One region of the Streptomyces sp. NPDC033178 genome, then DNA from elsewhere that is predicted to be linked to it. Evidence: riboswitches for the same ligand, from Rfam matches in the RefSeq annotation. Region 1 holds a riboswitch; the other holds the start of a gene.
What was found. Region 1 has a riboswitch for cyclic di-AMP ahead of ACZ5VQ_RS08225 (M23 family metallopeptidase). Riboswitches for the same ligand answer to the same signal wherever they lie in the genome.
Positions count from the first base shown of each region.

Region 2: another riboswitch for cyclic di-AMP. It lies ahead of ACZ5VQ_RS43895 (transglycosylase family protein); the one in region 1 lies ahead of ACZ5VQ_RS08225 (M23 family metallopeptidase).

Region 1 covers NZ_JBVIPT010000003.1:198,566-204,216, forward strand. The annotation lists gene ACZ5VQ_RS08215 (SGNH/GDSL hydrolase family protein) at 1-192, opposite strand, end outside; gene ACZ5VQ_RS08220 (DUF6250 domain-containing protein) at 339-1,058, opposite strand; gene ACZ5VQ_RS08225 (M23 family metallopeptidase) at 1,256-2,176, opposite strand; cyclic di-AMP (ydaO/yuaA leader) riboswitch at 2,179-2,345, opposite strand; gene ACZ5VQ_RS08230 (alpha-galactosidase) at 2,641-4,722, opposite strand; gene ACZ5VQ_RS08235 (tyrosine-protein phosphatase) at 4,892-5,651, shown strand, end outside.
Region 2 covers NZ_JBVIPT010000026.1:102,919-108,569, reverse strand. The annotation lists gene ACZ5VQ_RS43905 (cytochrome P450 family protein) at 1-1,273, shown strand, start outside; gene ACZ5VQ_RS43900 (transglycosylase family protein) at 1,474-2,409, shown strand; cyclic di-AMP (ydaO/yuaA leader) riboswitch at 2,635-2,803, shown strand; gene ACZ5VQ_RS43895 (transglycosylase family protein) at 2,808-3,509, shown strand; gene eno (phosphopyruvate hydratase) at 3,962-5,242, shown strand; gene ACZ5VQ_RS43885 (FtsB family cell division protein) at 5,433-5,651, shown strand, end outside.

The DNA.
Region 1 (5,651 bases):
CTGGTCCTCGACGATCTGGTCGAGGAGTTTCCCGCGGACGGCGAGGTTGGTGTAGTCGAAGTCGCCCTCGGGCCGGCGGTCCGCGAGAAGCACCGCGAACCGGTCGGCCCAGCCGACGAACGCCCCGTCCGGGCCAAGGTCGCCGACGCCCTCGGTGAAGCTGTCCCCCACCGCCACGTACGACCCGATCACTGATCTGTTGTCATTCTTCGAATCGTCTGCCACATCGGGCCATGATTCACCTTCGGGTGTGAGCTACGCGACCGTAGGAAGGGGTTGACGCGCGGTGAGATAAGCCACTCGTCAAGTGTTGGTCAATCCCGGAATAAGGGGTTCGATCAGGGACGTTGTCGCAGCTCCCGCACCCGGAAGTCCGTGATCCTGAAGTGACTCCACACGGTCCGGAACGCGAAGTGCCCGCTCGTGTACGGCTCTTGGTCCACGAAGCCGAGGACGAGCCGCTCGTTGTTCCACCACTGGACCGTCGAGCCGTTCGAGACGATCCGGACCCGGTTGGGCTCGTTCGCCGCGAGCAGGGGCTCCGTGTAGTCGAGGACGAGCGGCCGCACGCCCGCCTGACCGACGTAACGGCGCAGCCTGGTCGTGGTGTTGGTGTTGGCGCCGTATCCGGCGTAGTACGTCGTGAGGTGGTCGTACTCTTCGAGCGCGCCGCCCCGGTGCGTGGCGAAGAGGTCCTCCGGGGAGCGGACGTCCGTGGCGTTCCAGAAGTTGTTGAGGTCCGAGACCCGGTCGTTGACGCCGCCCGCGGAGACCGGCGTGGCGGTGTACTCCAGGACGTACGGCCCTTGGAGCCTTCGCTTGAACCACACGGTCGCGCCGCTCGGCACGTCCATCTCCAGGACGCCCCGGGACGCGGTGACGCTGCCGCCGTCCTGCAGTTCCGTCACCCACTGACCGAGGCCGTGCCGGAAGTCGTCGCGGGCGATGAGGCGCCCCGGACGGTGGCGCACCGCCGCGCCCGCGGTCTGCGCGGGGACGAGCGCCGTGAGCGCGGCACCGGCGGCCAGGACTCCGAAGGCTCTGCGTGTGGTCGTCATGTGGACCTCCATGGCAGGGAAGCGCACAGAAAGCGCTTGCGGAGATCACTGTGTCCCGGCTTCCGCACCCCTGTCGACACATCGCCCGGCCATGCCACAGAACCGAAACACCGAAGGCCGGACCCCGGGGATCACAGGGTCCGGCCTTCGGAGACGAGCGGAGCGGTACGCCCGGCGGGGGCGTGCCCGGCGTCGGGTCAGATGGAGACGCCCTTGCCGCGCAGGTACGCCAGCGGGTCCACGTCCGAGCCGTAGTCCGGGGTTGTGCGGATCTCGAAGTGCAGGTGCGGGCCGGTGACATTGCCCGTCGCGCCGGAGAGACCGACCTGCTGGCCCTCGGTCACGGCCTGTCCGGCCGAGACAGAGAGGGAGGACAGGTGGGCGTACTGGGCGTAGTGGCCGTCGTCGAGCTGGATGACGACCTGGTTGCCGTACGCGCCGCCCCAGCCGGCCGAGACGACCGTGCCCGCGCCGACGGACTTGAGGGACGTGCCGGTCGGGACCACGAAGTCGACGCCGGTGTGGTACCCGCTGGACCACATGCTGCCCGACATCTTGTACGGGGTGCCGACGCTCGCGCCCGCGACCGGCAGCGTGAAGCCGGCGGCACTGGCCTTGTCCGCGGCCTTGGGGGCGGCGGCTGCCTTGGGAGCGGCCGCCTTCTTCGCGGAGGACTGGGTGGCCTTGGAGGCGCCGGAGTCGGAGCTCGACGTGGCGGCGGCCTTGCCGATCGACAGCTTCAGGCCCGGGTGGATGAGCGCCGGGTCACCGCCGATCGCCTTGCGGTTGTCCTCGTACAGCTTCTTCCAGCCACCGCTGACGTCCTGCGTGTCGGCGATCTTCGACAGGGAGTCGCCCGCACGCACCGAATAGGTCTTGGCCGCGGCCTTCTTCGCCTCGGCCTGCTTGTCGGCGGCGGCAGGCGCCGATTCGGCGGCCTTGCTCGCGACATTCGAGACACTCGCCACGGAATCGGCGGCGGACTGCGGAGTCGCGGCGTGCGCTCCGGTCGCACCGAGCAGCGGAAGGGCGAGCGCCGCGCCGCCGGTTCCGGCGACGGCTATGGAGCGGGTGAAACGCTGGGACTTGGGACGGCGGTGCTTACCCTTCGCGGGCATGGCGAATTCCTCTCCGGCGCCTGCGAGGTGAGCTGTCGGGTGCGAGCTGGAGATGCCCGGCCGTGTTTGCGCACGACTTAACCCCTAGCCGTTCCGGAGACCGGAACAGGCGTTCTACCTGTGGGTCCCCCGCTCCTGCCGTGTACGGGTGGGTGAGCGGATTCCGGGCGGCGGCAGGATTGGGCGTCCGTCCGGATTGGTGGCGAACGTAAGCGACATGAAGACGCAGGAACAACCTTTGGGGTTTCCTGTGTGCCCCGTTCTCTTGATCCCTGACCGAAATGACGGTCACGCTGCGTAAAGCAGGGATCTCCCCCGTTTGTTAAATGCCTGAAAACACAGCCGAATTACGTGAACATGGCGACAGCGGACCGTCACGAATATGACGCTGCTCACGGAGTGCCGTTTCAGGAGCCTTTATTCCAGAGCGAGTTGGAACTAAGGCTCCATTACGGACACAACAGTCACATACGACGCAGCCGGAAAACTGCCGCATCAAGGTCACCCTGCAGCCCCGTCCGCAACCCGTGATGCAACAGCACCGCACCTCGGTGAACTTCGCCCGTTTCGAGGCATTCGTACGCCGCTGCCGGGTCGAGTCCGCGCAGCCGCACCGGAGCGACCGGCTCGCCGTAGTGCTGGGCCTGGAGCCAGGCGAGCACGACGACCTGGCCGTCACGCGTGTACTGCACGGCGCTCAACCCGCCCTCCGGCGCTCGCAGCCGGTGGAGGTCACCGCCCTGCACGACGGGCCGGATCTCCTTGTAGAGCTCCACCCACGTCCGCGCCTCGGCCAGCTCCTCGTCGCTCCACCGGGTCAGGTCGCCGCCGACACCGAGCACTCCGGCCATCGCGCTCACGAAGCGGAAGCGCAACGAACTGACGCGGCCGTTGAGCTGGACGTTCGGGCTGTCGGTGACCCAGGCGGCCATGGTCCGCGCGGGATGCACCTGGCTGAAGCCGTGCTGGATGGCGAGCCGGTCGAGCGGGTCGGTGTTGTCCGAGGTCCACACCTGGTCCGTACGCGCCATGATCCCGAGGTCGATACGGCCGCCGCCGCCCGAGCAGGACTCGAAGGCGACGCCCGGGTGGGCCTCCCTCAGCCGGTCCAGGAGGCGGTACAGGGCGTGCACATGGTCCACCCAGAGCCGTTGCGGATAGGCCTCGCCGGGCCACCCCGCGTCGGTGAAGCAACGGTTGAAGTCCCACTTCACATAGTCGATCGGCGCACTGGAGAGCAGCGCGTCGAGCTGTTCCCACAGGTACTCCTGGACATCCTCACGGGCGAGGTTCAGAACGAGCTGATTGCGCAGCTCTGTTCGCTTTCGTCCCGGTTGGAACTGCACCCAGTCGGGGTGCGCGCGGTACAGCTCGCTGTCCGGATTGACCATCTCGGGCTCGACCCAGATCCCGAACTGCATCCCCAGCGCGTGTACCTCGTCGGCGAGGGGCTTGAGGCCGGCCGGGAAGCGGTCGGGGTTGGGCGTCCAGTCGCCGAGCCCGGCCCGGTCGCTGGTGCGCGCCCCGAACCAGCCGTCGTCGACCACGAACAGCTCGACCCCCATCGCGGCGGCCCGCCGCGCCAGCACCCCCTGCTGCTCCTCGGAGATGTCGAACTCCGTGGCCTCCCAGGAGTTGTAGAGCACCGGCCGGTGCTCGTCCGCGTCCGGGATCACATACGCGCGCTGGTAGGCGTGCCAGGCACGGCTCGCCCCGCCGAATCCGCCGTCGCTCCACAGCCCCGCGAACACGGGTGTGACGAAGCTCTCCCCCGGCTCCAGCCGCAGCAGCCCCGAGTCGTCGTACCCGACCCCGCCGGTGATCTGCACGCGCGCGTCGGGGAGTTGGGCCACGGCGATCCGCCAGGTGCCCGACCACGCGAGGGCGCATCCGTAGACCTCGCCCCGCTCCTCGGTGGCCGCTCCGTCGGCGTCCAGGGCGACCCACGGCAGGTGCTGGTGCGAGGTGTGCCCGCGCCTGCTGCCGATGACCTTCTCACCGTAGGTGAGTTCGGAGCGTACGAGCCGGGACTCTGCCGCCCACCGCCCGTGCAGCTGGGACAGCCGCCAGCCGTCGCGCTGCGGCAGCGTCCAGGCCGCGGAGTCGGCGCGCAGCACCTCCAGGGCGGGCCCCTCGTTGTCGAGGGTCACCCAGCGCTCCACGACGTCGGTCCCGGCCCGCATCCGGTAGTGCAGCGTGATCCCGAGACCGGAGTCGGAGAACCGCAGCCGCAGCTCGTCGCCGTCCGCCTCGTGCGTCTCGAAGCGCCACTCGGTGCCGCGCCGCTCGTCCGTCCGCACGGACAGGGCGGGCCGTACGAAACGAGGGCCGCCCTCCACCGGGTACTCCTCATGTCCGTCGAGGGTGGCCTCGAAGGCCCAGTACTCCGGTCCCGGGCCGGCGGCGAGTGCCTCAGCGTCGGCGAGCGCGATACGCGGACCCCAGTGCAGATGCAGCAGCGCGTCGTCCTCGCCGAGCCGCAGGGCATAACTGCTCGCCGGGCCCGAAAGAAGCCACGTACGACCGTCTTCGCCGATCTCCAACATCAAACCCTCACAGATCCGAACAGGCACGCTCAATCATCAACATCATTATGTGCCGCGTACGTCCCCGGCAACGCCTGTGGACAACTCATTGGCCTACGAATCGATGTCGTATCGTCGAGAACGCACCTCGCCGACGAGCCGCGTCGGCAGCCGAATGGGAGGAGCCCCCGTGACGCAGCAGGTCCCGTCGACCGAGCCCGAGCTGGCTGGAGTGCGCAACTTCCGTGATGTGGGCGGCCTGCCGACGGTGGACGGCCGGCGGGTGGCGTACGGACGGCTGTTCCGCAGCGGCCACCTCGCGCACGCGACGGAGTCGGACGCCGCGTTCCTCGCGTCCCTGGGCCTGCACACGATCTTCGACTTCCGCAACGCCGCCGACCAGAAACTCGAAGGGCCCGACGTCGAGCTGCCAGGTGTGCGGAACGTGAATCTTCCGCTGACCGACCCGGCGCACGGCGCCGAGTTCTGGACGATGGTCCGCGACGGCGACCTGGACCAGTTGCGCTCGATCCTCGGGGACGGCAAGGCGGCGGACCGGATGATCGGCTCCTACCGCGCGATAATCAGGGAGCGCACGGCCGAGCACCGCCAGGTGCTGCACTCGATGGCCGAGGACAGCGTCCCCGCCCTGATGCACTGCGCGGCGGGCAAGGACCGCGCCGGAATCTCCATCGCCGTCACCCTGCTCGCCCTCGGTGTCGAGCGCGAGGCCATCGTCGCGGACTACCTGGAGTCGAACGCCACGCACCGCCGCTACAAGGTGCACCGCAGCAAGTCCTCCGCCTCGGCGTACTCCCCCGAGGTGATGGAGCTGCTCAGCCCCCTCTTCGACGCGCGCGCCGAGTACCTGGAAGCGGCGTTCGACACCATCGAGGAGAAGTGGGGCGGGGTGGACGCGTATCTGGAGCAGGGCCTGGGCGTGACCCCCG
Region 2 (5,651 bases), on a different contig from region 1:
CTCCGCCGGGGAACCTGCCCCGGAACTCTTCACCTGGGAGTTCGCGACCGACCCCTACCCGGCGTACGCCTGGCTCAGGGAGCACGCCCCCGTGCACCGGACGAAACTCCCCAGTGGAGTAGAAGCCTGGCTGGTCACCCGGTACGCGGATGCCAAGCAGGCCCTGGCCGACGGCCGGCTCAGCAAGAACCCCGCCCATCACGACGAGCCCGCGCACGCGAAGGGGAAGACCGGTATCCCCGGCGAGCGCAAGGCCGAGCTGATGACGCACCTCCTCAACATCGACCCGCCCGACCACACCAGACTCCGGCGACTGGTCAGCAAGGCGTTCACACCTCGGAGAGTGGCCGAATTCGCGCCCCGGGTGCAGGAGTTGACCGACCGGCTCATCGACGGGTTCGTGGAGAAGGGGGAAGCCGACCTCATTCACGAGTTCGCGTTTCCGCTCCCCATCTACGCCATCTGCGATCTGCTGGGCGTCCCACGCGAGGACCAGGACGACTTCCGGGACTGGGCCGGAATGATGATCCGGCACGGAGGAGGGCCGCGCGGGGGCGTGGCGCGGTCGGTGAAGAAGATGCGCGGCTATCTCGCCGAGCTCATCCATCGCAAGCGCGAGGAGTTGACGGAGGTACCCGCCCCGGGCGAGGACCTCCTCTCCGGTCTCATCCGGGCCTCCGACCACGGCGAGCACCTCACCGAGAACGAGGCCGCCGCGATGGCCTTCATCCTCCTGTTCGCCGGGTTCGAGACGACCGTGAACCTGATCGGCAACGGCACGTACGCGCTGCTCACCCACCCCGAGCAGCGGCAGCAGCTCCAGCAGTCCCTCGCGGCCGGCCGTACGGACCTTCTCGCGACCGGTGTCGAGGAACTGCTCCGCTACGACGGGCCGGTGGAACTGGCCACCTGGCGGTTCGCCACCGAACCGCTGAGCATCGGCGGGCAGGACATCGCCGCCGGCGACCCCGTGCTCGTCGTGCTCGCCGCCGCCGACCGCGACCCCGCCAGGTTCGCCGAGCCCGACACCCTCGACCTCTCCCGCCGTGACAACCAGCACCTCGGCTACGGCCATGGCATCCACTACTGCCTCGGCGCGCCCCTCGCCCGGCTGGAGGGCCAGACCGCGCTGGCCACGCTCCTCACGCGCCTCCCCGATCTGCAACTCGCGGGAGATTCTGCCGATTTGCGATGGCGTGGGGGGCTCATCATGCGGGGATTGCGCATGCTTCCGGTGGAGTTCGCCCCTTCGGGGAAGGTCCGTACGGACTAGCAGACGGGTCGACGGAACATGAGACTCCGTCAAGTTTGTGATCTTCACGTTATCCGCGCTGCATCGACTTGTGACAAGAGTTCGACTGCCTATACGTTCACCCATCAATGCGGCCGGTCCCACCTGCCGCAGCAGTCACAAGCACAGTCATCGGGCTGTGCGTTGTGCGCAGTCCCTGCTGTCACGCGAAAGGCAACCGCATGCTCTCCGGGAACGGTCGTCACCGTCGCCCCCGTCAGGCTCCGGCTCTCCTCGTCGCGGCGGGCGTGACCGGGTCGGCCATCGCGATCCCTCTGCTCGGTGCGACCGGCGCGAGCGCCGCAAGCGGCACCACCTGGGACGCGGTCGCGGAGTGCGAGAGCGGCGGCTCCTGGAGTGCGAACTCCGGCAACGGGTACTACGGCGGCCTCCAGATGACCCAGGAGACCTGGGAGGACCACGGCGGCCTCGACTACGCGCCGAGCGCCGACCAGGCCAGCCGTTCGCAGCAGATAGCCGTCGCCGAGAAGATCCTCGCGGCCCAGGGCACGAGCGCCTGGGCCACCTGCGGTCTCGTCGCGGGTCTGACCCAGAACTCCGACTCGGCCGACGTCGACACGGGAGTCGCGGACGACACTCCCACTCCGTTGTCCGGCTTGGGCATGGAGGACGGCACCAACGGGACGAAGTCCGACACGTCCGGTTCATCCGACTCGTCCACTGACAGTGGCGACAGCGCGGACTCACAGAATTCCGACAGCCCCTCCACGGGTGCCACCGCAAAGAGTGACGACTCGGACAAGTCGTCCCAGAACGGGGAGGCTTCGGCCGAGGCGAGTGAGGGTGCCGGGTCGGAGGACACCGGCTCCGGCCGCCACCGCGGTGGCAGTGCCGACGAAGGTGCCGCCGACTCCCGTACCGACGACTCCGCCGGCCGGCACGCCTCGCGCAGCGACAGCGAGTCGCGCGTCGCCGCCGAGGGCTCGTACGCCGTGCGTTCCGGGGACAGTCTCTGGGGGATCGCCGACTCCCTTGGCGTCAAGGGCGGATGGCGGGCGCTCTACGCCGAGAACAAGGAAGCCGTCGGCGACGACCCGGACTTCATCATCCCCGGTCAGAGCCTCGACGTGGAGGGCCTGCAGACGGCGGACAAGTAGCGGTCCGCGCGGTGTGCCATGTGGTCATCAAGGCGTCGAATCGGGCGAAAAACAGCGGTAGTTCGCGTTGAATGTCCGATTTGGTGAAAGTGAGACATGGATCTCAAGACCCTGATCGTCTTTGAAATTCGGCGGATCGCGTGTCTACGGTCGTGACCGCTCGCCACTGGTGAGCCCCGATGGTCGCAACGCCGAATCCTGCCAGCGGCCGTACGGGAACAGTCGTCGCGTCAAGCGCCGTAGGCAGGAGCGGGGGACCCAAGGTAAGTGCCGGACCCGGTCGTTGAGGCCAGGTACGGCTTGGGGTTAAGCCGCGTGACAGCAGTCGCGCGGCCGGGCAACTCACTCGGCCCGAACCCGACAGCTCACCTCGCAGGCGTCGGTGAGGGGATCACTTCATGCTGCTTTCCGGCAAGGGCAAGCACCGCCGCCCGTCCAAGGCCACCCGCATTGCCACGCTGGCCGGTGTCACCACCGCCGCCGTCGCCGTCCCGCTGATGGGCGCCACGGGAGCCTCCGCCGCCACCGCTTCCGAGTGGGACGCCGTCGCCCAGTGCGAGTCCGGCGGCAACTGGTCGATCAACACCGGCAACGGCTACTACGGCGGCCTGCAGTTCTCGGCCTCCACCTGGGCCGCGTACGGCGGCACGGCGTACGCCTCCACCGCCAACCAGGCCTCCAAGTCCCAGCAGATAGCCGTCGCCGAGAAGGTCCTCGCGGGCCAGGGCAAGGGTGCCTGGCCGAGCTGTGGCGTGGGCCTGTCCGGCGCCTCGACCGGTGGCGCCACGACTCCCTCGGACTCGGGCAACTCCGGCCAGGGCGCCTCGCAGTCGCAGCCGCAGCAGAGCACCAAGTCCTCCGAGGAGCGCGCCTCGCGTTCCCAGGAGCGCTCGACGGCGAAGAAGACCGTCGAGACCCCGACCGGCAAGAAGGTCGAGAAGGGCGACGGTGAGTACAAGGTCGTCAAGGGTGACACCCTCAGCGAGATCGCCGAGAAGAAGAACGTCAAGGGCGGCTGGGAGAAGCTGTACAAGCTGAACGACGACATCGTCGACGACGCCGACTTCATCTTCCCGGGCCAGCAGCTGCACCTCAGCTGACACCCGTCGGCCGCGACCCCCACTTCGATCGTCCGGACGTCATGTCACCTCACGTGACGGCCGAGGCCCTGGCCGCTCAGCCTCGGCCGGATCTCCGGTCCATATTCGAATCGCGGCTGAACCACAGTGCCCTCACATCCGTGTCCCCCATAGTGGAGGCCTCGTGAGGGCCACCCCCGTCCCCCACGGGCTCCCCGCTCCGGTGCGTGTTCCCCCGTACGCACCGGGGCGGGGCTTTTCGTTCCCGCGCTTCCCTCTTCGGCGTTCCCACGCTTCCCTCTCGCTTTGTTCCGTTCGGAAACAATTTACTCTCGGTTCTGTCCAGGAGGCGGTCGAGGGCTGGCCGAACCCCGGCAGCCGGTTAGGCTCATGCCGCGGGGCCACCACAGGTCCGCACCCAACCGGGCCTTCGGCCCGGAACAGCTTGCGTCACATCCCAGAAGGAGATGCTCGTGCCGTCCATCGACGTCGTCGTAGCCCGGGAAATCCTGGACTCCCGAGGCAACCCCACGGTCGAGGTCGAGGTCGGCCTCGACGACGGCAGCACGGGTCGTGCCGCCGTTCCGTCCGGCGCCTCCACCGGTGCCTTCGAGGCTGTTGAGCTCCGTGACGGAGACCCCAACCGCTACCTCGGCAAGGGTGTCGAGAAGGCCGTCCTCGCCGTCATCGAGCAGCTCGGCCCGGAGCTCGTCGGCTACGACGCCACCGAGCAGCGCCTCATCGACCAGGCCATGATCGACCTGGACGCCACCGACAACAAGGGCTCGCTCGGCGCCAACGCCATCCTCGGCGTCTCGCTCGCCGTCGCCCACGCCGCGTCCGAGGCGTCCGACCTCCCCCTCTTCCGCTACCTGGGCGGACCGAACGCGCACCTGCTGCCGGTCCCGATGATGAACATCCTCAACGGTGGGTCGCACGCCGACTCCAACGTCGACATCCAGGAGTTCATGATCGCCCCGATCGGCGCGGAGTCCTTCTCCGAGGCCGTGCGCTGGGGCGCCGAGGTCTACCACACCCTCAAGAAGGTCCTGAAGAGCCGCGGCCTGTCCACCGGCCTCGGCGACGAGGGCGGCTTCGCCCCGAACCTCGGCTCCAACCGCGAGGCCCTGGACCTGATCCTCGACGCGATCAAGGAGGCCGGTTACATCCCCGGCCAGCAGGTCGCCCTCGCGCTCGACGTCGCCGCCTCTGAGTTCTACAAGGACGGCAAGTACCTCTTCGAGGGCAAGGAGCGCTCCGCCGCCGAGATGACGGAGTACTACGAGGAGCTCGTCGCGGCCTACCCGCTCGTCTCCATCGAGGACCCGCTGTACGAGGACGACTGGGCCGGCTGGAACGTCATCACCGAGAAGCTGGGCGACAAGGTCCAGATCGTCGGCGACGACCTCTTCGTCACCAACCCGGAGCGCCTCGCCCGCGGCATCGAGGAGGGCTCCGCCAACGCCCTGCTCGTCAAGGTCAACCAGATCGGCTCGCTGACCGAGACGCTGGACGCCGTCGAGATGGCCCAGCGCAACGGCTTCAAGTGCATGATGTCCCACCGCTCCGGCGAGACCGAGGACGTCACCATCGCCGACCTCGCCGTCGCGGTGAACTGCGGCCAGATCAAGACCGGCGCCCCGGCCCGCTCGGACCGCGTCGCCAAGTACAACCAGCTGCTGCGCATCGAGGAGATCCTCGACGACGCGGCGGTGTACGCGGGCCGTTCGGCCTTCCCGCGCTTCAAGGGCTGAGCCTTCCCGCAGTTCCGCTCCGCGGACATCGGGCACAGCAAGGGCTGAGCACGGCCCTTCGGCCGGGGTGACAGCCCCGTCGTACGTACGTCCCCGTACTCGGTCCCGTACCGTGTGCGGGGACGTACGTACGTGACGGGCTCGGCGGGCTCGACGTACTCGACGGGTTTGTACCGGGGAGGCGGGACAGATGGCCGTGAAGGACCGCGACCGGTTCTCCACCTCGACCAGGCTGCGGCTGCTCGGTGAGCAGACCGCCGCCCGCGTCTACCGCTCGCAGACCAAGCGGCAGGCCCGCCGCTCACGGCTGACCGGCCGGGCGGCACTCCTCGCCCTCGTCCTGTGCACGCTCGTGGTGGCCCTCGCCTATCCCATAAGGCAGTACGTCTCCCAGCGCGCCGAGGTCGCC